Regions from separate parts of the Exiguobacterium sp. s80 genome, predicted to be linked through region 3. Evidence: riboswitches for the same ligand, from Rfam matches in the RefSeq annotation. Region 3 holds a riboswitch; each other region holds the start of a gene.
The links. A riboswitch is a leader RNA that binds a small molecule or an ion and turns the genes downstream of it on or off. The one in region 3 is predicted to bind S-adenosylmethionine.
Positions count from the first base shown of each region.

Region 1: another riboswitch for S-adenosylmethionine. It lies ahead of KNP94_RS06910 (amino acid permease); the one in region 3 lies ahead of KNP94_RS07745 (Na+/H+ antiporter NhaC family protein).
Region 2: another riboswitch for S-adenosylmethionine. It lies ahead of KNP94_RS13625 (alpha/beta hydrolase); the one in region 3 lies ahead of KNP94_RS07745 (Na+/H+ antiporter NhaC family protein).
Region 4: another riboswitch for S-adenosylmethionine. It lies ahead of msrA (peptide-methionine (S)-S-oxide reductase MsrA); the one in region 3 lies ahead of KNP94_RS07745 (Na+/H+ antiporter NhaC family protein).

Region 1 covers NZ_JACSMP010000002.1:71,157-76,851, forward strand. The annotation lists gene KNP94_RS06900 (ketopantoate reductase family protein) at 53-967, shown strand; gene KNP94_RS06905 (polysaccharide pyruvyl transferase family protein) at 1,271-2,677, shown strand; SAM riboswitch class I at 2,785-2,886, shown strand; partial or broken gene KNP94_RS06910 (amino acid permease) at 2,968-4,370, shown strand; gene mmuM (homocysteine S-methyltransferase) at 4,345-5,277, shown strand; gene KNP94_RS06920 (MarR family winged helix-turn-helix transcriptional regulator) at 5,425-5,695, opposite strand, start outside.
Region 2 covers NZ_JACSMP010000009.1:60,821-66,515, reverse strand. The annotation lists gene rho (transcription termination factor Rho) at 1-428, shown strand, start outside; gene KNP94_RS13640 (type B 50S ribosomal protein L31) at 526-771, shown strand; gene KNP94_RS13635 (DedA family protein) at 807-1,457, opposite strand; gene KNP94_RS13630 (thymidine kinase) at 1,640-2,257, shown strand; gene KNP94_RS13625 (alpha/beta hydrolase) at 2,441-3,199, opposite strand; SAM riboswitch class I at 3,260-3,362, opposite strand; SAM riboswitch class I at 3,578-3,682, shown strand; FMN riboswitch at 3,835-3,979, shown strand; gene ribD (bifunctional diaminohydroxyphosphoribosylaminopyrimidine deaminase/5-amino-6-(5-phosphoribosylamino)uracil reductase RibD) at 4,138-5,184, shown strand; gene ribE (riboflavin synthase) at 5,169-5,695, shown strand, end outside.
Region 3 covers NZ_JACSMP010000002.1:247,827-253,521, reverse strand. The annotation lists gene KNP94_RS07765 (YwpF family protein) at 1-158, shown strand, start outside; gene KNP94_RS07760 (histidine phosphatase family protein) at 162-737, opposite strand; gene KNP94_RS07755 (alpha/beta hydrolase) at 784-1,743, opposite strand; gene KNP94_RS07750 (metal ABC transporter solute-binding protein, Zn/Mn family) at 1,913-2,881, shown strand; SAM riboswitch class I at 2,961-3,064, shown strand; gene KNP94_RS07745 (Na+/H+ antiporter NhaC family protein) at 3,145-4,452, shown strand; gene KNP94_RS07740 (hypothetical protein) at 4,496-4,696, opposite strand; gene KNP94_RS07735 (aldo/keto reductase) at 4,855-5,667, shown strand.
Region 4 covers NZ_JACSMP010000006.1:38,799-44,493, reverse strand. The annotation lists gene KNP94_RS11355 (DMT family transporter) at 1-228, shown strand, start outside; gene KNP94_RS11350 (Crp/Fnr family transcriptional regulator) at 240-917, shown strand; gene KNP94_RS11345 (DMT family transporter) at 930-1,409, shown strand; gene msrA (peptide-methionine (S)-S-oxide reductase MsrA) at 1,806-2,336, opposite strand; SAM riboswitch class I at 2,444-2,550, opposite strand; gene KNP94_RS11335 (M20 metallopeptidase family protein) at 2,621-3,793, opposite strand; gene KNP94_RS11330 (putative quinol monooxygenase) at 3,882-4,175, shown strand; gene KNP94_RS11325 (C40 family peptidase) at 4,231-5,695, opposite strand, start outside.

The DNA of each region.
Region 1 (5,695 bases), 180 kb from region 3:
AACAATTTTCTGAGAAAAACATGTTGATCTTTAAGACAAAGGAGGATATATGATGAAGATTTTAGTCGTGGGTGCAGGAGCTGTCGGAGGGTACTTCGGGGGACGCCTAGCAGAAAAAGGGGAAGACGTGACGTTTCTTGTCCGTGAGCGTCGGGCAAAGGAGTTAGAGCGAACAGGTCTTGAGATTGACAGTCCGCACGGAGACGTGTCGTTGACGCCGCGTTTAATCCAAGTTGGAACAAAAGAGACGTTTGACCTAGTCATCGTGTCGACGAAAGCGTACCACCTGGAGCATGTCATCGGGGATCTCGAAGGGTTCGTCGGACCTGATACATATGTGTTACCTGTCTTGAACGGGATGCGGCATATCGAACAACTCGTCGCTAAATTTGGCGAGACGCGTGTCCTCGGAGGCTTATGCTTCATTGAATCGACGCTTGACACGAATGGACGCGTCATTCAGACGAGTCCTGCCCATCAACTCGTGTTTGGTCCAAGAACAGGGGACTGGACGGATCGCTTGTTTGAGGTGAAGGAAGCACTTGCAGGGACGAAAGCATCGATTAAAGCATCAGACCACATCATGCAAGATATGTGGCAAAAGTATCTCTTCATTACGACTTTTTCCGGAGTGACTTCGCTATTTCGGGCACCGATCGGTCCGATTCGCGACGACGCAGCCGGGGATCGTGTCATCCGGAATGTCTTACAAGAAGCAAAACAAGCCATGGAAAGTCAAGGGGCAACGTTCGTGCAACATATCGAACAGGAGCAGGAAAAACGGATTCACCAAATGGCACCGGATATGAAGTCGTCGTTGCAACGGGATATGGAAAAACAAGGCATGGTCGAAGCAGACCATCTGTTTGGCAGTTTAATAGAAGGAACGGAGCCAGCGGTGTACCCGACGTTACGGATGATTCTTACGAATTTAAAGGTATATGAACAGCTATCAATTACTATTTAAGCTGTTGAAGGGCTTCGAAATCGAGAATTACAAATAGCTTCTCCAAGGTGACTCTATCGTTTATCTTAAGAGAAGCTATTTATGTAGCTAGAAAATGTTATGTTCGTAAATTTTTCTTGACTGACTCTGATTACAAGTGGGGAAAATATTAAATAAAATTTAAATGATAAGAATATTCTTTTAAATGATACTCTATCTCTTTAATTAAAATAGACTTAAGTATAAGTAAGGGATATGATTTAGATATCTCTAAAATATAAGTTGTTAATGTTTTTTTGGATTTGTGAGAGGGGATAATTTGACATGAAGCGTATTATTATTCGTGCAGGTATGACACCCTTTGAACAGTTTGATGCTGAGTATATAATGAGAGAAAATTCAATCGGAGGGAACGTTGGGAATTTGATCTATCAGTACAGTATCTTCCGAACATTGATGACGGAAGGAACGACGATCACGCCTGACTATTACTACTATGATGAAGAACGTGCAGATGAGATCAACGAAAAATTTGATCTTTACGTCATTCCACTTGCAGATGCATTCCGTCAAGAGTTCGCATCGTCCCTTCGAAAATACACACGATTGATTAAAAAATTGAAAATTCCGGTCGTCGTCATCGGTGTTGGTCTACGCGCACCATTCGAGCCGGACTTAAAAGGCGGATTCCCGTTCGACGAGGATGTTAAAGCATTCGTCAGCGCAGTCCTCGAACGTTCAAGCATCATTGGACTTCGTGGTGAAATCACGTCGAAATACCTGACACGCCTTGGTTTCCGTGAAGGCATCGATCATAAAGTCATCGGTTGCCCATCGATGTATGCATTCGGTCGTAATCTTCACATTCGTGAGACAAACATCACGAAAGATTCGATGGTTAGTGTCAATTCATCACGTTTTTCACCCAAAAATGTCCTTGATTTTATCACACGTGGAATGGAAGAGTATCCAAATCACTATTTCATCCCACAATGGATGAAAGAATTGAAGTTGACGTACACTGGAACTCATCCGTTTGGAGACCTTTCAGATATGAATTATGCAGCTAGAATGTCACACCCGGTGTATATGAATGACCGTGTTCGTTTCTTCTTAAACGCTCAAACGTGGTTCGACTTCCTCAAAGAAGCTGACTTGAGCTTTGGTGCACGTCTCCACGGAAACATCACAGCGACACTCGCTGGAACACCAAGTATTTTGATTCCTAAAGATGCAAGGATGCGTGAATTAACAGATTACCATCAATTGACTCACATCTGGGCAAATGACATCACGGCAGACACACGGCTTTCGGACGTCGTCGAAACAGCAGACTTCCAAAGCCCGGCGCGGATTCAAGTGAAAAACTTCGACAACTTTCTTGACTTCTTGAACACGAACGACTTGGAGCATATCTATCAAGACACGAACTATCCAGAGAACGTGCCGTTTGATCGTGAAATGGCGAAAACAGAACTCCTCCCAGCGGTTAAACCGATTACAGGAATCAGTATGGAAGAAGCAATCGCACGTTTTGAATCATTCTTCCCGGAAGAAGAGAAAAAAATTGCTGCGATTCAAAAACATGATAAAGATAAAGACAAAAAGATTAAAACGTTACAAGATAAACTCAACAAGCAGACGAAGGTGGTTAAACATCAAGAAGGTACATTGAACCGTAAAGCGGTTCGGGTGGCCCTTAAGACAGCTAATCTCTTCGTAAAAAAATAACAATAAGACGTCTCATGCCAATGCGGTAGGAGACGTTTTTTTGAATTCTATTATCTGAATTGTGTTGACAATTCAAAAAAGGACTGCTACTGTTATGAAAAATTACATTCTTATCCAGAGAGGTGGAGGGACTGGCCCTTTGAAGCCTCAGCAACAGGTCGAAAGATACTGTGCTAATTCCTGCGGGTGTTGTACCCGATCGATAAGCGCTCTTCATGTTGTCGACCGACGCACCCTGTCTGTACAGGAGTGCGTTTTTTTTATTGAGTGAGAAAGAGGAGTGGTGGAGGATGGAGCAAAAAACAACATTTCGACGAAAGATGGAATCCCGTCATATCGTCATGCTGTCGTTAGGTGGCGTCATCGGGACGGGGCTGTTCCTGAGTACGGGGTACACATTGGAGCAAGCAGGGCGGATCGGAACGATTGTATCCTACTTACTCGGAGCACTCGTCGTCTATCTCGTGATGCTTTGTTTAGGGGAACTCGCTGTACATATGCCGGAAACCGGTGCCTTTCATAGTTATGGACAAAGTACATTGGACCGGGAACCGGCTATACGGTCGCCTGGCTCTACTGGCTGACCTGGACGGTGGCGCTCGGTTCCGAGTTTACGGCAGCCGGTTTATTGATGCAACGCTGGTTCCCTGACGTGCCGGTCTGGTTGTTCAGCGGATTGTTCGTCATCATCATTTTAGTGATTAATGTACTGACAGTGCGCGTGTTCGCCGAAGTCGAATTTTGGTTTTCTGCCGTGAAAATCATGACGATCATCGCCTTCATCGTCTTAGGGGCAGCAGCAATCGTCGGCTTTATTCCACTGGCGTCAGGAGAAGCAGCTCCGTTGTTCGGACCGCTGACGGAAGGGGAACTCTTCCCGAACGGGGCCTTTGCGATTTTGATGACGATGCTCGCCGTCAACTTTGCCTATTCGGGGACAGAACTGATTGGTGTTGCGGCAGGCGAGGCGGTTGATCCGAAGCGGACGATTCCTCTTGCCATCCGGACGACGATTGTCCGGCTGGTCGTGTTTTTTGTCGGCACGATCATCGTCCTGGCGATTTTACTACCGACGGATGCGAACGGTGTGCTCGAGAGTCCGTTCGTTGCCGTCTTCGAACGGATCGGGATTCAATTTGCGGCGGACATCATGAACTTCGTCATCTTGACGGCGATCCTTTCCGCAGCGAACTCCGGGTTGTACGCCGCGTCACGGATGTTGTGGTCGTTGTCTGATCAACGGATGATTTCACCGTTCTTTGCTAAATTGAGTCAAAACGGTGTTCCGACACGCGCTGTCATGTTCAGTATGCTCGGCGGATTGTTTGCACTGCTATCAAGTGTCTACGCAGCAGAAAGCGTCTATATCGCACTCGTCTCGATTTCAGGACTTGCTGTCGTCGTTGTCTGGATGAGCATCAGTGCTTCGCAATACTTCTTTCGGCGGCGTTACCTGAGAGAAGGACACGATTTGCAAGACTTGGTGTACCGGACACCATTTTATCCAGTCGTCCCGATTGTCTCCTTTTTGATTTGCCTATTGTCGCTGATCGGGATTGCCTTTGATCCTACGCAGCGTGTTGCCTTATATTTTGGAATTCCCTTTATCGGACTTTGTTATCTCGTGCATTACCTGACGAAAAAATCACAGAAACGGAGTGTGGAAGATGTCAAAACAGAAAAATCCAGTTGAAGCCTTACTTAACGAAAAACCGTTTATTTTACTTGATGGAGCACTTGCGACAGAACTGGAGCGGCATGGGAGTGATCTCGCCGATCCTCTCTGGTCGGCACGGGTCTTGGTCGAAGAGCCGGAACAGATTCACCGCGTCCATGCTGACTATTTTCGAATCGGTGCGGACTGTGCCATCACCTCGAGTTATCAAGCAAGTTTGCAAGGGTTTAAACAACGGGGAATCGGGACGGATGCAGCGATCGAACTGATCAAGCAGACGGTCTACTTGGCGCAACATGCACGTCAAGAAGTCGCCGGAGCAGGGACACGATCGTTGATTGCCGGATCAGTCGGTCCGTACGGGGCGTATTTGGCCGATGGATCAGAATATATCGGACACTACGGTGTCGATGATGCGACCCTTGAGAACTTTCATCGTCCCCGAATCGAGGCGTTGATTGCGGCAGGAGCAGATTTACTGGCCTTCGAAACGATTCCGTCGCTTCAAGAAGCAACCGTCTTGTTTCGGATATTAGAAGAATTTCCGGAACACTCGGCCTGGCTCGCTTTTTCCCTTCGCGATGCGGAACACATCAGTGAAGGGACGACGATTGCGGATTGTGTCGCAGCAGTCGGCCGCCATCCGCAACTCGCTGCGCTCGGTGCAAATTGCTTTCCGGCGTCGATTACGACAGATTTCGTAACGGGATTGAAGCGACTGACGGACGTGCCGATCATCGTCTATCCGAATTCGGGGGAACAGTATGATCCCGTCAAGAAAACATGGTCTGGTGAATCGGTGTGTACAGCTTTTGATGAAGTTGCCAGTGAGTGGTATGCGGCAGGGGCACGCCTGATCGGCGGTTGTTGCCGGACGACACCGGAACAAATTGAACGGATTCATGCCGCCATCGAAGGAACGTAAGGTTGCAAAAATCGAGCTGAAATCAATCGCAGTGCCGGACGGTTCCGCCCTCTGCGCAAGAAACGCCGATGATCCCGTTTTTCATACGGAATCATCGGCGTTTTTTATCCCTATTCTTCTCGTTCATGACGTCTTAAGACGATTGGATCACCGTTCCCGCAGTTCACGGTTAAATTGTTGGAGCAGGCGTCCAAATGCTTCCGCATCGTCACCTGACCAGTCTGTCAGTAAGCGTTCGATGCTCGCGAGGCGTGCCGTCCGGTAAATCGTCAGTTCTTCCTGTCCGAGTGAAGTGATGTGATAGAAGAAAGCACGGCCATCTGCTTCATCGCGTACTTTTTCGACCAATTTCTTTTGATCGAGTGCTGCCGCTTGCCGGCTGACGGTAGAGACGTCAAGTTGCAATTCGCGTGCCAAT
Region 2 (5,695 bases), on a different contig from region 3:
CGAAACGTTTCTTCGGAGCAGCACGGAACATCGAACATGGCGGCAGTTTGACGATTCTCGCGACAGCACTCGTTGAGACCGGTTCACGGATGGACGATGTCATCTATGAAGAATTTAAAGGGACCGGCAACATGGAGCTTCATCTTGACCGGAAACTATCAGAGCGTCGCATCTTCCCGGCGATCGATATCCGGAAATCCGGCACACGGAAAGAAGAGTTGCTCCTACCGAAAGATCAACTCGATGCGTTGTGGACGATTCGTCGGACGATGAATGAATCAAACGAGTTCGTCGACAGTTTCTTGCGCAAGATTAAGGATACGAAAAATAATGAAGAATTCTTCGTTGAACTGTTGAAGGAAAAGAAGAAGCCGATTCGCCGGGCAGCAGCTAAACCACGGACGATCAAAACAGATACACCGACTTGAAAATAGGTATTGCGAGACGATGAAAAATCGTTTAGTATAGGAAGGTAACTTACTCTGGCTCAGCAAATGAACCAGGGCGGAAGGAGAGAAATCAACCATGAAACAAGGAATTCACCCAAACTACAACAAAGTTGTATTTATGGATTCAACTACTGAGTACAAATTCTTAACTGGTTCTACTCGTTCTTCGAACGAAACAATCACTTGGGAAGATGGAAACGAGTACCCACTCATCCGCGTGGATGTGTCTTCGGACTCGCACCCATTCTACACTGGTCGTCAAAAGTTCAACGCTGCAGACGGTCGTGTCGATCGCTTCAACAAAAAATACGGCCGCAAGTAATTGCGACCTATCCATTAAAAAACAGCCTGTCTCCATCACTGGAGCAGGCTGTTTTTGTATAGACTGAACTGGGCGCGATAGGTCAGGTAAGTCTTCAACACGAACGATGAGCCGATTGCGCCGGCAATGCCGGTGATATACGGGAGCAAGTCAGGATTTGTCGCGAATTGTTCGAAGAGACGACTGAAGGAAAAATGTCGGCCGAGGAAAAAACCTGCGCCGAGAAAGACACTAATCCAAATCAAAGCCCCGGTATACGCATAGACGGCGAAAACCCGAAACGGCATCTTCGAAACACCGGCAAAAAAAGCGGACAGTTGGCGAAGGCCAGGTATGTAGTAACCGATAATCAAGACCGACTTGCCGTAACGAAGAAAGCCGGCTTCTGCCGTGACAATGTGTTTTTCAGAAATGCGAAACTTCGGTCCGATTCGATGAAGCAACGGCATTCCGAGTTTCAGACCAAGCAGGTAGCTGATCGTCATCCCGATACAGCTTCCGGCGTAAGCGGCGAGAATCGTTCCGATTAAGGGTAAATTGCCTTGATGCATCCAAAAACCGGACATGATCAGTAACGTTTCATCCGGAACAGGAAGCCCGATGATCCCCCCGGCTAGAAGGATCGCAAGTCCGAATGAACCATATTGATGAAGCACTTCATGTAATATGTGATGGATCGGGAACACCTTCCTTCATAAATTCTTCTTCTATAGTGTACAGGAAATGAGGACTGGTTAAAACGACAAGGTGGGGAATCATGGGAATGAACGGATGGATTTTTGATTTCGAGAAGTCAACTCTTTTCCTTATATTCGATTCGGGCTATACTCGTTAAAGTGACTAATTTTAGAGGACGGTGTCTGCAATGATGCATGTAATAAATCAGTATGGTTGGATTGAAGTGATTTGCGGAAGTATGTTCTCTGGTAAGTCGGAAGAATTGATTCGACGCGTTCGCCGGGCTCAGTACGGGAAGTTGCCGGTCCAAGTGTTTAAACCGGCAATCGACGACCGTTATCATGAAGAACATGTCGTCTCGCACGTCGGCAACTCTGTCATCGCGGTACCGATGGCGACGAGCCGTGACGTGTACGCGGCAGTCGCACAAGAGACACAAGTGGTCGCGATTGACGAAGTTCAGTTCTTTGATGATGAAATCGTCGATGTCATCGAGGCCCTCGCGCAGGACGGAAAACGTGTCATCTGTGCCGGACTCGATCAAGACTTCCGGGCGGAACCATTCGGTAAGATGCCGGAACTTCTCGCACGGGCAGAGTTCGTCACGAAACTGCAGGCGATCTGCCTGTCGTGCGGTGACCCGGCATCGCGGACGCAACGTTTAATCGACGGTCGACCTGCCAACTACAATGATCCAATCATTTTAGTCGGCGCGTCAGAGTCGTATGAGCCGCGTTGCCGCCACTGCCATGAAGTGCCGGGGAAATCGCAAGCCCTGCAACAATGGAAGAAACAGCAACAGAACTGATGAAGTAAACGAAGGACTGATTCATCAGTCAGGACCACATCAATCAAATGGCCGATACTCCCATCGTTTCAAGGGGGCATCGGTCATTTTTTTTGCGCATTCATATTGTTCTGGACGGCTTAGTCGATGCTTGAAACACGCATCGAAACAGTCTTCATCCCTTGCTTTCGCGCAGGAAAGACATCAACCGGTGTGGGTCAAACGACTATATTGGTGTACAAAGTGTGTTGCCTCGCGGACAATCGTTTCTTGATCATAATCGAGGGTCGCGACATGATAGGAGTCAAGCAGGCAATAGCTCCGTTTGTCCGTCGAACCGATGACTTGATAAAGGTAATCCGAACTTTCAGGCGGGACGACATGGTCTTCGGCAGAATATAAAATAAGTGTTGGAATCTCGATGGCTGGTAAGAGTGGACGTGTCTGGTCAATCAAGGTCAAAAGTTCCGATGCGCAGACGACAGGGACCTGGTCATAGATGATTTCAAACGCTTCACGTTTAATGTCTGGGGTACTTTCTTTTAAGTAGCGTGGACAGTCTTCAAAAGATAATGCTTCATAGGCAGGAATCGCTAACGCTGCATTGATCGTAATCAATCCGTCAGCAGGTAATCCTTCCGCGACGAGTGCAAGGGCAAGTGTTGCACCCATCGATTGTCCGGCGATGAAAATGGACGAACAATGATTGGTTAAGACGTCGAACCCTTGGCGGAGGCTTTGTTTCCAATCTTCGGCAGTCGACGCTTCGAAATCACGGATGCTCGTCCCGTGTCCGTCGAGACGCGGGGCATACACAGTAAACCCTCGGGCGGCAAACTGCTCTCCGACAGTACGGACGCTTTGAGGGGTTGCGTTAAAACCGTGAGACAGTAAAATACCGATTGGACCTCGTTCAATCAAAAAAGCTTCTGCGCCAAACAGGACGGGTGATGATGAATTCATAAAGGGTTCCTCCTTCTATTAAAAAACTCGTAGTGCTTTAGGCGCACTACGAGATTCTCGTAAGTATCATCCAAAGCATCGGCTTTGCTGGTCGGAGCACCTTGCATGTTGCAGGTTGCCGTGGGTTCGTAGAGCCAGATCTCTCGCCCACTCTTGATATATCGTATAGGAATTGTCGGAATAATCATTGTGAAGAGGATAGCATTGATTGAAATACGTTGTCAAGACGTCAAAAAGAAGTCGAAATTGATAAACTGGGTAATTTGGTTTAATTTTGAAAATATGGTTGACTTGAGAAAGGAATCCCCGTAGTGTAAGCATTAGATTCACGACATAAGAACGACTTGAAACATCACACATATGAACTTCATACCGTAGCACTTATCGAGAGAGGTGGAGGGACTGGCCCTACGAAACCTCGGCAACAGACTTCTTACGTCGTACTGTGCCAATTCCGTCAGACGTTTGTCTGAAAGATGAGCGGAGCGGATTCTGCCTTAGTGCAGATGGAAGGATCCTTTTCTTTTAAGAGAAGGGTCCTTTTTTTGATGTTTTCCTAAAAAAAGAGAATGAAATACAATTCATTTTGTATTTTAGAATGACCTGTGCTAGTCTTGAGCTGTATAACTCAATAACCAGTTCTTCGGGGTAGGGTGAAAATCCCAACCGGCGGTGATGCGATTGATAAATCGATGAGCCCGCGACCTGCAGTGTACGCACTGTGGCTGACTTGGTGAGACTCCAGGGCCGACGGTAAAGTCCGGATGGGAGAAGGACGAAACAATGCGCTTGCTGCCATTTTCTGAAAAAATGTTTTCAGGGAAAGGTCTGTTTCTGTATGTGTAAAAACAGAAACGCGAGACGCTTATTTCGTCAATCCTTCAATCACGACGCCCCTTTTACAGGAGGCGTCTTTTTTATTGAAAGGAGCGGAAAAAATGGAAACATTCATGAGTTATGCGATGCAACTAGCACACATGTTAAACGGTCAAACGAGCCCGAATCCGAGTGTCGGCTGCGTCATCGTCAAACAGGGGCGGATTGTTGGTTTTGGGGCCCACCGTTATGCGGGAGGACCCCATGCCGAAGTCGAAGCGCTCCTCATGGCAGGTGAAGCAGCACGCGGAGCCGATCTCTACGTGACACTCGAACCGTGCAATCATCACGGTAAAACACCGCCGTGTACGGAAGCGATTCTAAAAGCCGGGATTGCCGGCGTCTTTGTCGCGACAGAGGACCGGCACGCGCTCGTCGCAGGAAGCGGCATCACACGTCTCCGGGAAGCGGGACTTGACGTCGAAGTCGGTTTATTAAAAGACGAGGCAGTGGCACTGTATGAACCATTTTGGACGGCGATCGAACGAAAACGGCCACGCGTCACAGTGAAAGTCGCACAAACGATGAACGGGACGGTCGCGACGGGTGAACAACGCTTTATCACTTCAGAAGTGGCGCGCGCAGACGGACGTCAGTTACGCGGGACGCACGATGCGATTCTCGTCGGAAGCGACACGGTGATCATCGATGATCCGGCACTGACGTTGCGCAGTTCGACCGGCATCGAACCGGTCCGTGTCATTGTCGATCGGCGCGGGCGCCTGACTGAAACATTCCAAGTCTTAAACGATGGCTTGAATCCGACGTACTGGCTGACGGAACAGCCGCGTACGACAGAGCGCGAGAACGTGACGGTTTTCGTCGGGACGTATGCGACACCGGACCAAATCCTCGAACTTTTATATGAACAAGGTATTCGCAGTCTGTTGATTGAAGGCGGTCCCACGATTCAATCCGCATTTTTAGAAGCGGATCTCGTGGATACGATCGAACTCTATCAGGCACCGTCCCTCTTCAGTGGGACAAAGTCTCTGACGACGGAACAGGACATCGAAGACCGTTTTGATTTAGTGAAAATGAACCAAATCGGACAGGACGTCCATCTCCAGTATGTACGAAAGGAGAGGATGACATGTTTACCGGATTGATTGAAGAACTTGGCACAATAAAACGGAAAGTCCCCCGTCCGAACGGGCTGGCGCTCGAGATTGAAGCGACAGCAGTGCTTGACGGAACAAAGATTGGCGACAGCATTGCCGTTGATGGCATTTGTTTGACGGTGACGGCGATGACGAAGAGCGGATTCACGGCCGATGCGGTCCATGAGACGATCCGAGCGACGTCGCTTCAGACGTTACGGGTCGGAGCAGCCGTTCAACTCGAACGCGCGATGCCGGCGAATGGACGGTTCGGTGGTCACTTCGTCAGCGGGCATATCGACGGGACGGCTCGGTTTCTCAGCCGGCGACCGGACGGTGAAGCGATGGAATACCGTTTTGAGGCAGGCGACTGGAGCAAGTACTGTATTCCGAAAGGATCGATTGCGATTAATGGGACGAGCCTGACACTGCAACATGTCGGAAACGACGCGGTGACGATTTCATTGATTCCCCATTCACGCCAAGTCACGACGTTCGATCGCTTGCAGACGGGTGCCCT
Region 3 (5,695 bases):
CGATTTTGCGTGAAGTCGTCGAAGACAACTTTACTGGCGAAGAGCTGATTCAAGAATATAAAGACCGACGCTCTAAACGTGGTGCTCATATCACGAGCATCGCGAAAGAAACGTTTAAACAGTACTTACAAGAACATCCGGCAACCGTCGAAGGATGATGTTCAAATTGTGATATGGTCCGCTACATTAATCCGCTCAATCTCATAACGGTCGGAAAAACGAATGTAATTCGCACATGCATTTTTTAACGGCGTCCGGTAACTGAATGTCTCATCAATCGAGGAGAGTGCCGCTTTAATCGTATGCGAATGGCAGACGACTAAGAGGCGTTTTCCTCGATATTTTTCTGTCAGTTCTTCAACCGCACTGAAGACACGCTGTTGAATTTCCGCTTCCGTTTCAAGCCCCGGGACGCGCTCTGCATCATTTGCCTGCACTGCTTCGTAAATTCCGGCGACCGGTTCACCGGAAGCCGTTCCAAATTCGCGCTCGACAAGCCGTTCATCCGTTTCCGTCAAGCTTAGACCGATCGATTGACCAATGATTTCAGCAGTTTCGACAGCTCGCGATAGCGGACTTGAAATCAAGACGTCCCACTGTTCTTCTGCCAGGTAGGCAGCACTGAGAGCCGCCTGTTTTCTACCGGTCTCGTTAAGCGGTATATCTTCACGTCCTTGAATCCGCTCGTTTAAGTTCCAGTCCGTTTGACCGTGTCGTACTAAACAAATTTCCGTCATATTGCAGTCTCCTTCTAAAGAAATATGACTGATTGTATCATGTTTCCTAATGAAGCGCCTCTCGTTTCGGTAAGACAAGCACTTGACAACTGAAGGCTTCGATTCGTTCGAGCAAACGTTCAATTTTGAGTGGATTTTCAGTTTGGGCAAAGCTCGCCAGCGAATGTGTGCCATTCGGGAAAGAGAATAATCGAACATCCGCCCCGACATCCGCCCCCTTCTCAACAAAGTGGAGTGCTTGAGCAAACGGGACAATCGGATCCTTTTTTCCGTGCAGCAACATGATCGGCGGCGAGTCGGAACTTAAATGTGTCGCCGGGGAGACACGCATCATCAACTGTCGCCATTCTTCACGTCCACCCCCATAAAACTTGATATGGGCAATCCAGGTTTGAATGAATTTAAACAACAGAAAATTCGTCGGCGGATACAAGGCGATGACTCCACTGATTAAAGGAAGATGCGCCTCCGCCTGTTCGCCGATAAATTCAGTCGGGGCAAGCGCCGTCGTCAACATTAGGGCTCCACCTGCTGAATCACCCCATAAAAGCATGCGACCGCGCGCGATGCGTAATTCATCCGCTTGTTGATTTAAAAAACATAAGGCATCTCGAACATCTTCCAGGTTGTCCGGAAAGTAGCTGCCATCCTCAAATAAACGATAGTCGATGCTGCAAACGGCAATCCCGAGTTCTAAAAACCGGTCGATGATTGGAGCAAAACTAAACACATCATCACGGTTTCCACGAACGAATGCGCCGCCATGAGCATAAATCGCGACCGGAAACGGCCCTTCTCCCGGCGGATAATAAATATCTAACGTCAAGTCCTGCTGATTGACCGTCTTGTATAAAAGATTTCGTGGTGCTAATTGCTTTTCGGTAAGCGGCAAGACCGGCTCCGTCCATCTGAGTAAGGCTCCATAATTATTCCAAATACTCGCACCAGCAGCAGCCGTCGTCAAAATAGCGGCGCCACCCATCAACCATGCTGTTTCACGTTTCACCTCATCACCTCCAAGGCTCATTCCGATTTCACTTCTACTCTTCTCTTACCCGATTTATTTTGAACTAGAACTTCACAACATTCCGACTTGACGCTTTAATTTCCGTCGGATATAGTTAGAAAGTCCAAATCGGAACAATTACGTTTTAATTATCTTGGAGGGTTCATATATGAAAAAAATCATTCCAGCGTTAACCATCGCGACAGTAACTGCCAGTCTGCTCGCCGCATGCGGCTCATCGACTTCAAATTCAGACGAAGACGGTAAATTGCAAATTTATACGTCGACGTTCGCCACGGCAGCCATCGCCAAAGAAATCGGCGGAAAGGACGTCCAGGTCGAATTAATCGTTCCCCCTGGCGCCGACCCGCATTCGTATGAGCCGACTCCGAAGCAACTGACGACGATTGCGAAAGGCGATCTATTTTTACTTACCGGCACAACCCTTGAGCCGTACTCTGAAAAGATTAAGGAAAGTTTAGCCGGTAATTCCATTCGTTTTGTCGAGACAAGTAAAAATATCGACTTACTCGAAGCTTCCGCTTCGCTTCATACGCACGAAGAAGACGCACACGATGACCATGATGATCACGAGGCTGAAGAAGAGTCGCACGATCATGGACAATACGATCCGCATGTTTGGCTCGACCCGAACAACGCCAAGAAAATGGCTGACTCGATTACGACCGCGTTAGCAAAGGAAGCACCTGACCGGAAGGAAACGTTTGATAAAAACCTCGCACTCTTTAACAAACAAGCAGATGAACTCGACCAAAATTTACAAAAAGCTGTTGACTCCGGTTCGAAAAAGGAGCTTCTCGTCACGCATGCCGCATACGGGTACTTGGCGGAACGTTACGGTTTCACGCAACTGCCGATTGCCGGTATTTCACCGTCTGACGAACCGTCCCAAAAACAGCTGGCTGCCATCGTCAAGGAAGCAGAGATGCATGACTTAAACTATATCGCCTTCGAAGAGACGGTGTCGCCAAAGGTCGCCCGTGTCATCCAAAAAGAAATCGGTGCCGAATCGATTACGATTCATAACCTCGAGTCCGTCGCAAAAGATCAACAAGATCAATCGTACTTTGATTTGATGAACGAAAACGTGACGACGCTCAAACAAGCACTGCAGTAAGGTACAGTTGACAAGCATTAAAAGATACGTTAGGGTAATAAACGTGTTTTAAACAACGACTAAACAACTAAATGACTTCTTTTTATCGCGAGAAACGGAGGGACTGGCCCAATGATGTTTCGGCAGCGGACGATTGATTCGTACTGTGCCAAATCCAGCAAGCTATGGCTTGAGAGATAAGAAGAGCGTCTTTTTCAGTAAAGACCTCCTTCTTTCTTGCGAAGGGGTCTTTTTTTGTATGCTGAAGAAATGGAGTGATTCACATGAACGAAACGGTTACGCCGAACAAATGGGCGTTGTTCCCCTTGTTCGTTTTCCTTGTATTATTCATCGGTGCAGGAATCTTCTATAACGACTTTTACAAATTCCCCATCTTGATTGCAGCTTTAATCGCCTTGATTTTTGCTGCTGCGACATCTAAGGGAGACATCAACCAGACCGTCGAGCGGATTGCCCGCGGTGCCGGAAATCCGGACATCATGATCATGGTCTTCATCTTTTTACTCGCTGGCACATTTTCTGGAACAGCGAATGCAATCGGAGCCATTGATGCGACCGTCAACGCTGCACTCAGTTTCCTACCCCAGTCTCTTTTAATGAGTGGATTGTTCATCATTGCCGCTTTCATCTCGATGGCGATGGGAACTTCGACCGGCACAATCGCTGCCCTTGCACCGATCGCACTCGGGATTCATGACGCGACGGGTGTCAATGTCGCACTCGCCGCTGCTGCCGTCGTCGGTGGAGCAATGTTCGGTGATAACTTATCGTTTATCTCAGATACGACAATCGCCGCTGTCCGGACACAAAAAACGAACATGCGTGATAAATTCAGAACGAACTTTTTAATCGTCTTGCCTGCTGCCGTCATCACTGTCATCTTACTCGCTTTCGTGTCAGGTTCCGGAGATGTCGTCGAAGCGAAAGCATTTGAATTTTATAAGCTGATTCCGTATCTTTCCGTCATCGCGCTCGCACTCTTTGGTGTCAACGTCATTCTCGTCTTACTCGGCGGGACGTTATTGACAGGCATCATCGGAATGATCGACGGTAGTTTCGGAGTAAGTGGGTTTGTCCTCGCGATGTCTGACGGATTGATGGGGATGGCAGAAATCTCAATCTTGACGTTGCTGATGGGTGGACTCGTCAGCCTGATCACCTATAACGGTGGAATTGCTTATCTCAAAGAAACGCTGACACGAAAGATTTCGAAACGCCGGGGAGCTGAGTTCAGTATGGCTGCCCTCGTCAGTGCAACGAATCTCGCAACAGCAAATAATACGATTTCGATTCTTGTCGCCGGTCCGCTCGCTGCTGAAATCGCGGATACGTATGACATCGACCGGAAGAAGTCAGCCAGTATCCTCGACCTCTTTTCCTGTGGTGTTCAAGGAATCATCCCGTACGGAGCGCAACTTTTGATTGCCGCTGAATTGACGAAAACGGCGTCACCCGAACTGATTCCTTATTTGTTCTATCCATTTTTACTGTTCGTTTGTGGATCACTGGCAATCTTCTTCGGCTTCCCACGCCGGAAGAGTGATGCCGCACAGAAAAACAACATGTCGTAAAACAAACACCCCCCGTCGCTTCGTCTGCGACGGGGGGTTCACTTTATTTCTGTTTTTCTTGACGATTCAAAATGAAATAGGCAATCGCCGGAAGCGGAAATTGAACGAGTCCTGCTCCCCCCCATACCCATGGGTTGCGTCCTGTCTTGCGGGCACCAAGAAAGAGGAACGTGGCTTGAGCACCTAATAGTGCTGCGATGCTTGTCCAGACTCCTTTTGGTACTTTTTTAATCGATTTCACCATGATATTACACCTCTCTTCGTTTATGCATCAGTAGACTTTCTTCTCTTTCCCATTCTATATTCCCTGCTTATGAGCATCAAAACAGATGTTCCGCTAAGTTCATGCTAAACTGAACAGGCAAATCCATATTCTAGTTTCATTGAAGGAGGAGTATATACATGCAATACGCAAAACTTTCAAATGGTATCACGATTCCACAGATCGGGTTCGGTGTCTGGCAAGTCGATGAAGAGACGGAAGCACCGGCTGCCGTCGCAGAAGCACTTCGCGTCGGTTACCGTCATATCGATACGGCTGCCGTCTACAAAAACGAACGTGGTGTCGCAAAAGGAATCAAAGAAAGCGGCGTGAAACGTGAAGAACTCTTCTTGACGTCTAAAGTTTGGAACGATGACATTCGTGCCGGACGGACGAAAGAGGCTTTCGCTGAGTCACTTGAGCGACTAGAAACCGATTATCTCGATCTTTATCTCATTCACTGGCCGGTCGAAGGTTATGTCGAAGCATGGAAAGCCATGGTCGAACTTTACGAAGCAGGTAAAATCAAGGCGATTGGTGTATCGAACTTTAAAGAACATCATCTCGATACACTTGCTGAAGAAGGACTCATGACGCCGATGATCAACCAAGTCGAGCTTCATCCACAACTTCCACAGCATGAATTGCATGAGTACTTGCAAGATCACAGCATTCAAGTCGAAGCATGGAGCCCACTCATGCAAGGTAAGTTCCTTGAAATCAATGATTTCAAAGAGATTGCTGAAAAACATGGTAAGAGCCCATCACAAGTCGTTCTACGTTGGCACCTCGATAACGGAATCGTTGCGCTTCCGAAATCAGTCACACCAGAACGGATTGCTGAAAACTTCGATGTGTTTGATTTCCAACTCGATGCAGACGACCTCGAACAAATCGATCGTCTCGCGACAGAAGTCCGCCTCGGACCGGACCCTGACGAAATTGACTTTTAATCCACTGACCGATACACGAAAGACTGCT
Region 4 (5,695 bases), on a different contig from region 3:
GCCAGTGGCGGATTGCTTGGCGTACTCGTCGTCGTAACCGAACTGACGTCGATTCAGTTACTCGGCATGACGTGGGCGATGTGTTTGTTGCTCGTCGCACAAATTTTATGTGCATTCGTGATTGATTTGAACGGCTGGTTTGGTGTCATCAAAAAAAGGAGTAACCGGGGACAGTGGATCGGGATCAGTTTGATGCTTGCCGGAGTTGCGATTTTTTCACTGTCCTAAAGGGAGGATCTATGCAGACGATTGAGACCTATTTAAAACAGTACGACTTAGCGGATATTTTTACGGAGACCAGTAAATCTTATTTACGCATCGAAACGTTTTCGGAAGGGGACCTGTTATGTGTGACGGGTGAACCGATTGACCGGATGTATTTCATCGTCGAAGGAAAAATTAAAATCTCTGCAGCATCGGCTGAAGGGAAACAACGGATTTTACGCTTCAAAAAGGCGATGACGGTGATTGGGGACGCGGAATATATCAATGAACGGGAAGTCTTGAATACCATCGAGGTGATTACGGATGTCGTGGCACTCAGCATTCCGTATGCGATCTTACGTGAGCACAATACGACGAACACCTTTTTACAATTTTTACTGCGGGTCATTACGACCAAGTGGTACGCCGACTCGAAATCAGCATCATTTCATGTCCTTTATTCGGTCGAAGAACGATTTGCCGGATATTTGTTATCGATTACCTCGGACGTTTCCGACAGCCTGTTTTACCAAGAGATGCGAACATCGAATCTCCATGACGTCGCCGATTGGCTCGGGACGAGTTACCGTCATTTAAACCGTATCATCTCAACACTTTGTGACGAAGAAATCTTGGCGAGGCGACGCGGGAAAATCATTATTTTAGATGTAGAGCGGATTAAAGAAAAAGCGAACGGAAATAGTTACGAATAAGGAGGGAACAGCGTGGGACTAGGTATGTTTTGTGCGATTACGGCAGGAATGATGATTAGTTTACAGACGGTATTGAATGCACGGATGAGTCATGCGTTCGGGGCATGGGCGACGACGACCCTCGTCTTTTTTGTCGGGTTCATCGGTTCACTGCTCGCGTTACTCGTATTTCGGGGTGGCACACTCTCGAAGATTCAAACGGTCGAACCGCTTTATTTATTTGGTGGTCTGGTCGGGGTCGGTGTTGTATTTTGTGTGATGCGCGGGATTCAGCTGCTCGGTCCATCGATTGCGATTTCGGTCGTCTTGATTTCGCAACTCAGTTTTGCATTATGTGTCGATTTATTCGGTTGGTTCGGTTTACCGAAGCTTGAGCTTTCGCTCGGACAAGTCGCTGGATTGCTTGTGATGCTAGCCGGTATTTTTGTGTTGAAACGATATCAAGTCGTAGAAATCGAATCTTCGGATGAGTTGTCGGAAAAGGTATCGTAATTCTTACGGTTAGCTCTGGCAACATCAAGTCGATTTTTCAGCACGAAGACGAATTAGTAGTTGTGAAATGAAAGCTTCTCCTTTTTTCGTTGCTTTCCTCGGGCGAGGCGCAAGCCGTTGCCTTGATCCTCACGGACAACGAGCAGGGTCTTGCCAGCCTCTTGGCAGCGCGTGTTCACGCGCTTTTTCCCGTAGGAGTCAACGAAAAACGAAGCTTTCAGGGTGTACCGTAGAGAAAATCATAGAGTAGTGTTAGAGCGCAATCCGTCTCGAATCGCTTTGAAGACGAGGCGAAACAGGGGAGCGCGAACGGATTGCCTCTTGTTATAGCATATTCACTCTTCATAAGAGTGTATCTACAAACGAAAAGCCCGCACGAAGCGGGCTTTTTTTAGTTTAGACAGATACTTCTTCTTTCCAAGCCACATCGATGAATTCATCGCGACCGGATGCTTTCCGGTCTTTTTTGTAGTGCTCCGGATTCTTTTTGTGGAAGTTTTGATGATAGTCTTCTGCTGGGTAGAAGGCTTGTGCCGCTTCGATTCGTGTGACGATCGGTTGCTTAAAGCGATTGCTCGCAGCAAGCGCGTCACGTGAAGCAATCGCAGCAAGGCGCTGTTCTTCCGTATGATAAAAGATGGCAGGTGCGTATTGTGTCCCACGGTCCTGGAACTGTCCGCCGGCGTCAGTCGGATCCGTTTGCGGCCAGTAAAGTTCGAGTAACCGCTCGTATGAGAATAACGCCGGATCAAATGTAATCTCGACGACCTCCGAATGACCGGTCGTGCCTGTTTTTATTTGTTCGTATGTCGGATTTTCGATTTGTCCTCCTGTATAACCGGAAACAATTCCGTGAATACCGGGCAGTTCTTCGAATGGTGTCACCATGCACCAGAAACAGCCTCCTGCGAATGTTGCTTTTTCCATCTATATCTCGTCCTTTCCGCTGGCGGTAGTCGCCCTATAATCATTCGTGCTCTGACAGCGAGAAAACGAAAACGACTCCTTTGCTTGGTTGCAAAAGGAGTCGTCGCTTTTTATCAACCAAAGCTTGCGCTTTGCTGGTCGTAGCACCTTGCCACTGAAGGCAGGTTGCTGGGACGTCATCGATCCAGATCTCTCAGTCCACTCTTGATAAGTGTTATATGAAGTTGATTAAATTCGTTATCATTGATGTGATAATAGCATCTCTAAAACGACAAAGTCAATCATTAAGATTGTAAGGCATGCAGGACGGTCGCACCTAGAGATTTCGCGCCGACGAGTAGTGCCCGTTCATCGATTTCATATTTCGGATGGTGTTGCGGATAAATCGTACTCCCGTCCGTTTTGGCGGACCCCGTAAAGAAGTAGCTTCCTGGGATACGCTCTAAATAATAGGCGAAATCATCGGCTGCCATCATCGGTTTGAGTTCTTTGACAGATGCCTCACCTAAGAAAGCCGTCGCTTCTTTAACGAGATTTGTTTCTACCGGATGATTCCAAAGGGAAGGATAACCCGTCGTAAAGTCGATGGAATAGCTCGCACCGATTCCGGCACACGTCGTCCGGGCAACCAAATCGACCTGCTGTCGTAACTGGTGACGCAGCGCTTCGTCAAATGTTCGAATTTCTCCGACAATCCGTGCCTCACCAGTAACGATGTTCGGAGCCGTTCCGGCGTGGAATGAACCGATTGCGATGATGGCAGGTGAAAACGGATCAACGCGCCGACTGACGAGGTGTTGGAGATTACAGACGAGTTGTGCCCCGGCGACGAGTGCATCTTGTGTTTTATGAGGGGCTTGCGCATGACCACCCTGTCCGTGGACGACGATTTCGAATTCATCGATGGCGCACAGCGTATGTCCTGCGTGATAGCCAATTGTTCCGACAGGTAAGTCATTTTCGAGATGCGTACCGAAAATTGCATCGACCCCGTCAAGACAGCCGTCTTCAATCATTTGAATGGCACCACCCGGGAAGACTTCTTCCCCGTGTTGATGAATGAATACGATTGTTCCGTGAAGGTCTTCTTGCAGTGCTGTAAAGGCCGAGGCAAGACCGAGTGCAATCGCCGTATGTCCGTCATGTCCACACGCATGCATGACACCCGGATGAATCGAACGGAAGGCGAGATCCGTTTCCTCCTGCAGTGGCAGGGCATCGAAATCGGCCCGAATGGCGATGGTCTTTCCAGGATGTTTTCCTTTGAGGGTCGCGACGATCCCGCTACCACCGACGTTCCTGCGGTAAGGGAGACCAAGCTCATCATAAAATGAGGCGATGGCGTTTGGTGTCCGCACTTCTTGAAAAGAGAGTTCCGGGTGACGGTGCAGATCACGACGTCTTTCAATGATTTGTTGTTCGAGTTGATCGAGTTGAGTGAAGAGTTGCTGTTGCATCATAATCATCCTTTCAGGTTTTTGAGGTATGACTTTCTATAAAACGGGTACAGATAGGAGTAATGAATGATGAGGAGGAAAACAAGTCATGGGAGAAATTATTGTCAACGCGGTCATCACAGTCAAAGCAGGTTTAGCCGATCAAGTCTTTCCGATTTTAAGTACGGTCTACAAAGCTTCACAAAACGAGCCGGGGTGCTTGCGTTATAGCTTACATCAATCGATTGAAGATGAACATCAGTTCATGCTGTATGAAGTCTATCAAGATGAAGAAGCGTTAGAAGCGCATATTGCGTCAGACCACTATAAAGCGTATCGCGAACAAATCGAATTGTACTTAATCGATCGCCAAGTTACGAAATATGCGGAAATGACATTTTAATGTTAGCTAAAAGAAGCGGACCTCCCGGGTTAGGGAAGGTCCGTTTTTTTAATCATTACATTGATTTGAAACCGAGGAAGTGCTCACGCCAGTGCGGCTCGTAAATTGAACTGATTTGCAGTTGTGATCCTCCGGCATGAATGAAGTGTTTACTATCTAACATGATCCCGATATGCGAGGGGCCATCCGTATACGTGTTTTCGAAGAAGACGATATCCGAGCGTTTTCCGGAACTGATACTTGTGCGTTGATTTGTAAAGAACGCTCCGTACCAGTAACCGCGGACATTCGTCCGTCCGCCGTATTTTCCGGCTTGGTTCGTCGCATAATGAATCAAGCCGGAACAATCGAATCCACCATTCGCCACGTTTTGTGATCCCCATGTGTACGGAGTACCGATATGGGCAACAGCAGCTTGAATCAACTTTTCGCCACGTGAATTATTTTTCTTGTCAACTTTTGTTTCGCTCGTCACTGTAAGGGCCGTCACCGGGATGTAGACGGGCGTCCAGCCGGACTGAATGACATAGAAATTACCGACGCGGTAACGCGGATACACACGCTTGCCTTTTTCGACCAACCCGGCACTTTTTGGACTGGCAGGTGTGTCATAAAATGAAGTCGTTGCTTTGACCGTATAGACTTTTGAACGATTGATGGCTTGCTCGTTATACCGCATATCCGGTTTGCTCGTTCCGATATAAGGATTGAGGACGTAACCCGTTTGACCATTCGGTAGACGGACTTGCCAAAAGTCATCATCAATCGATTTTAATCCGATCAATTTCGTTCCTTTGCTTAAGTGACTCGCCGGACGACTGTAGGCGACGTCAGCAGAAAAGAGTGGTGTTTGGTTGAAATGGACGTAAAAGACGGTCCCGACTTTGGCTTTAGATGTCGGTTTATTTAAACCGAGCCGACTTGAGTCAACGAATCCGAAGCGTGATCCGATTTTAACGCGTGTGTAGTAACCGCTTTTTCCGTAGGTCGTGATTAATGCTCCTTTTTTCAGTGTCCCAATGTTTCCGCTAAGACTGGCTTTTGGATGGACGACCAACTTGTCTTCGGTCACGTAACGTGTTCCTGTCGTCGCATACAGATCTGCTTTCGTTGCTGCGAGCGAACTCGTCAAGACGTATGCATATTCACCGCGGAAGATGATTCGGCTATAGGCGCCACTCGTCCCGTAAATCGTCAAGAGCGTGTTCTTTTGATGATGCTTAAGAACCGTACTTGAACTGCTTGGGGATTGCTGGATCGGTGTTGTTTTTTGGATGTACAGGCGATTTGTTTTGGCATAGACTTTTGATTTCGCGAGTGAGCTCGTCAAGACGTACGCATATTCACCGCGGAAGATGATTCGGCTATAGGCACCGCTCGTGCCGTAAATCGTCAAGAGTGTATTTTGTTTATGATGCTTCAAGACGGTGCTCGAACTGTTTGGCTCTACCTGAATCGGTGTCGTATCTTGGACGTAAAGCCGATCGGTCTTTGCGTAGACGACGGAATCGCCGAGGTGC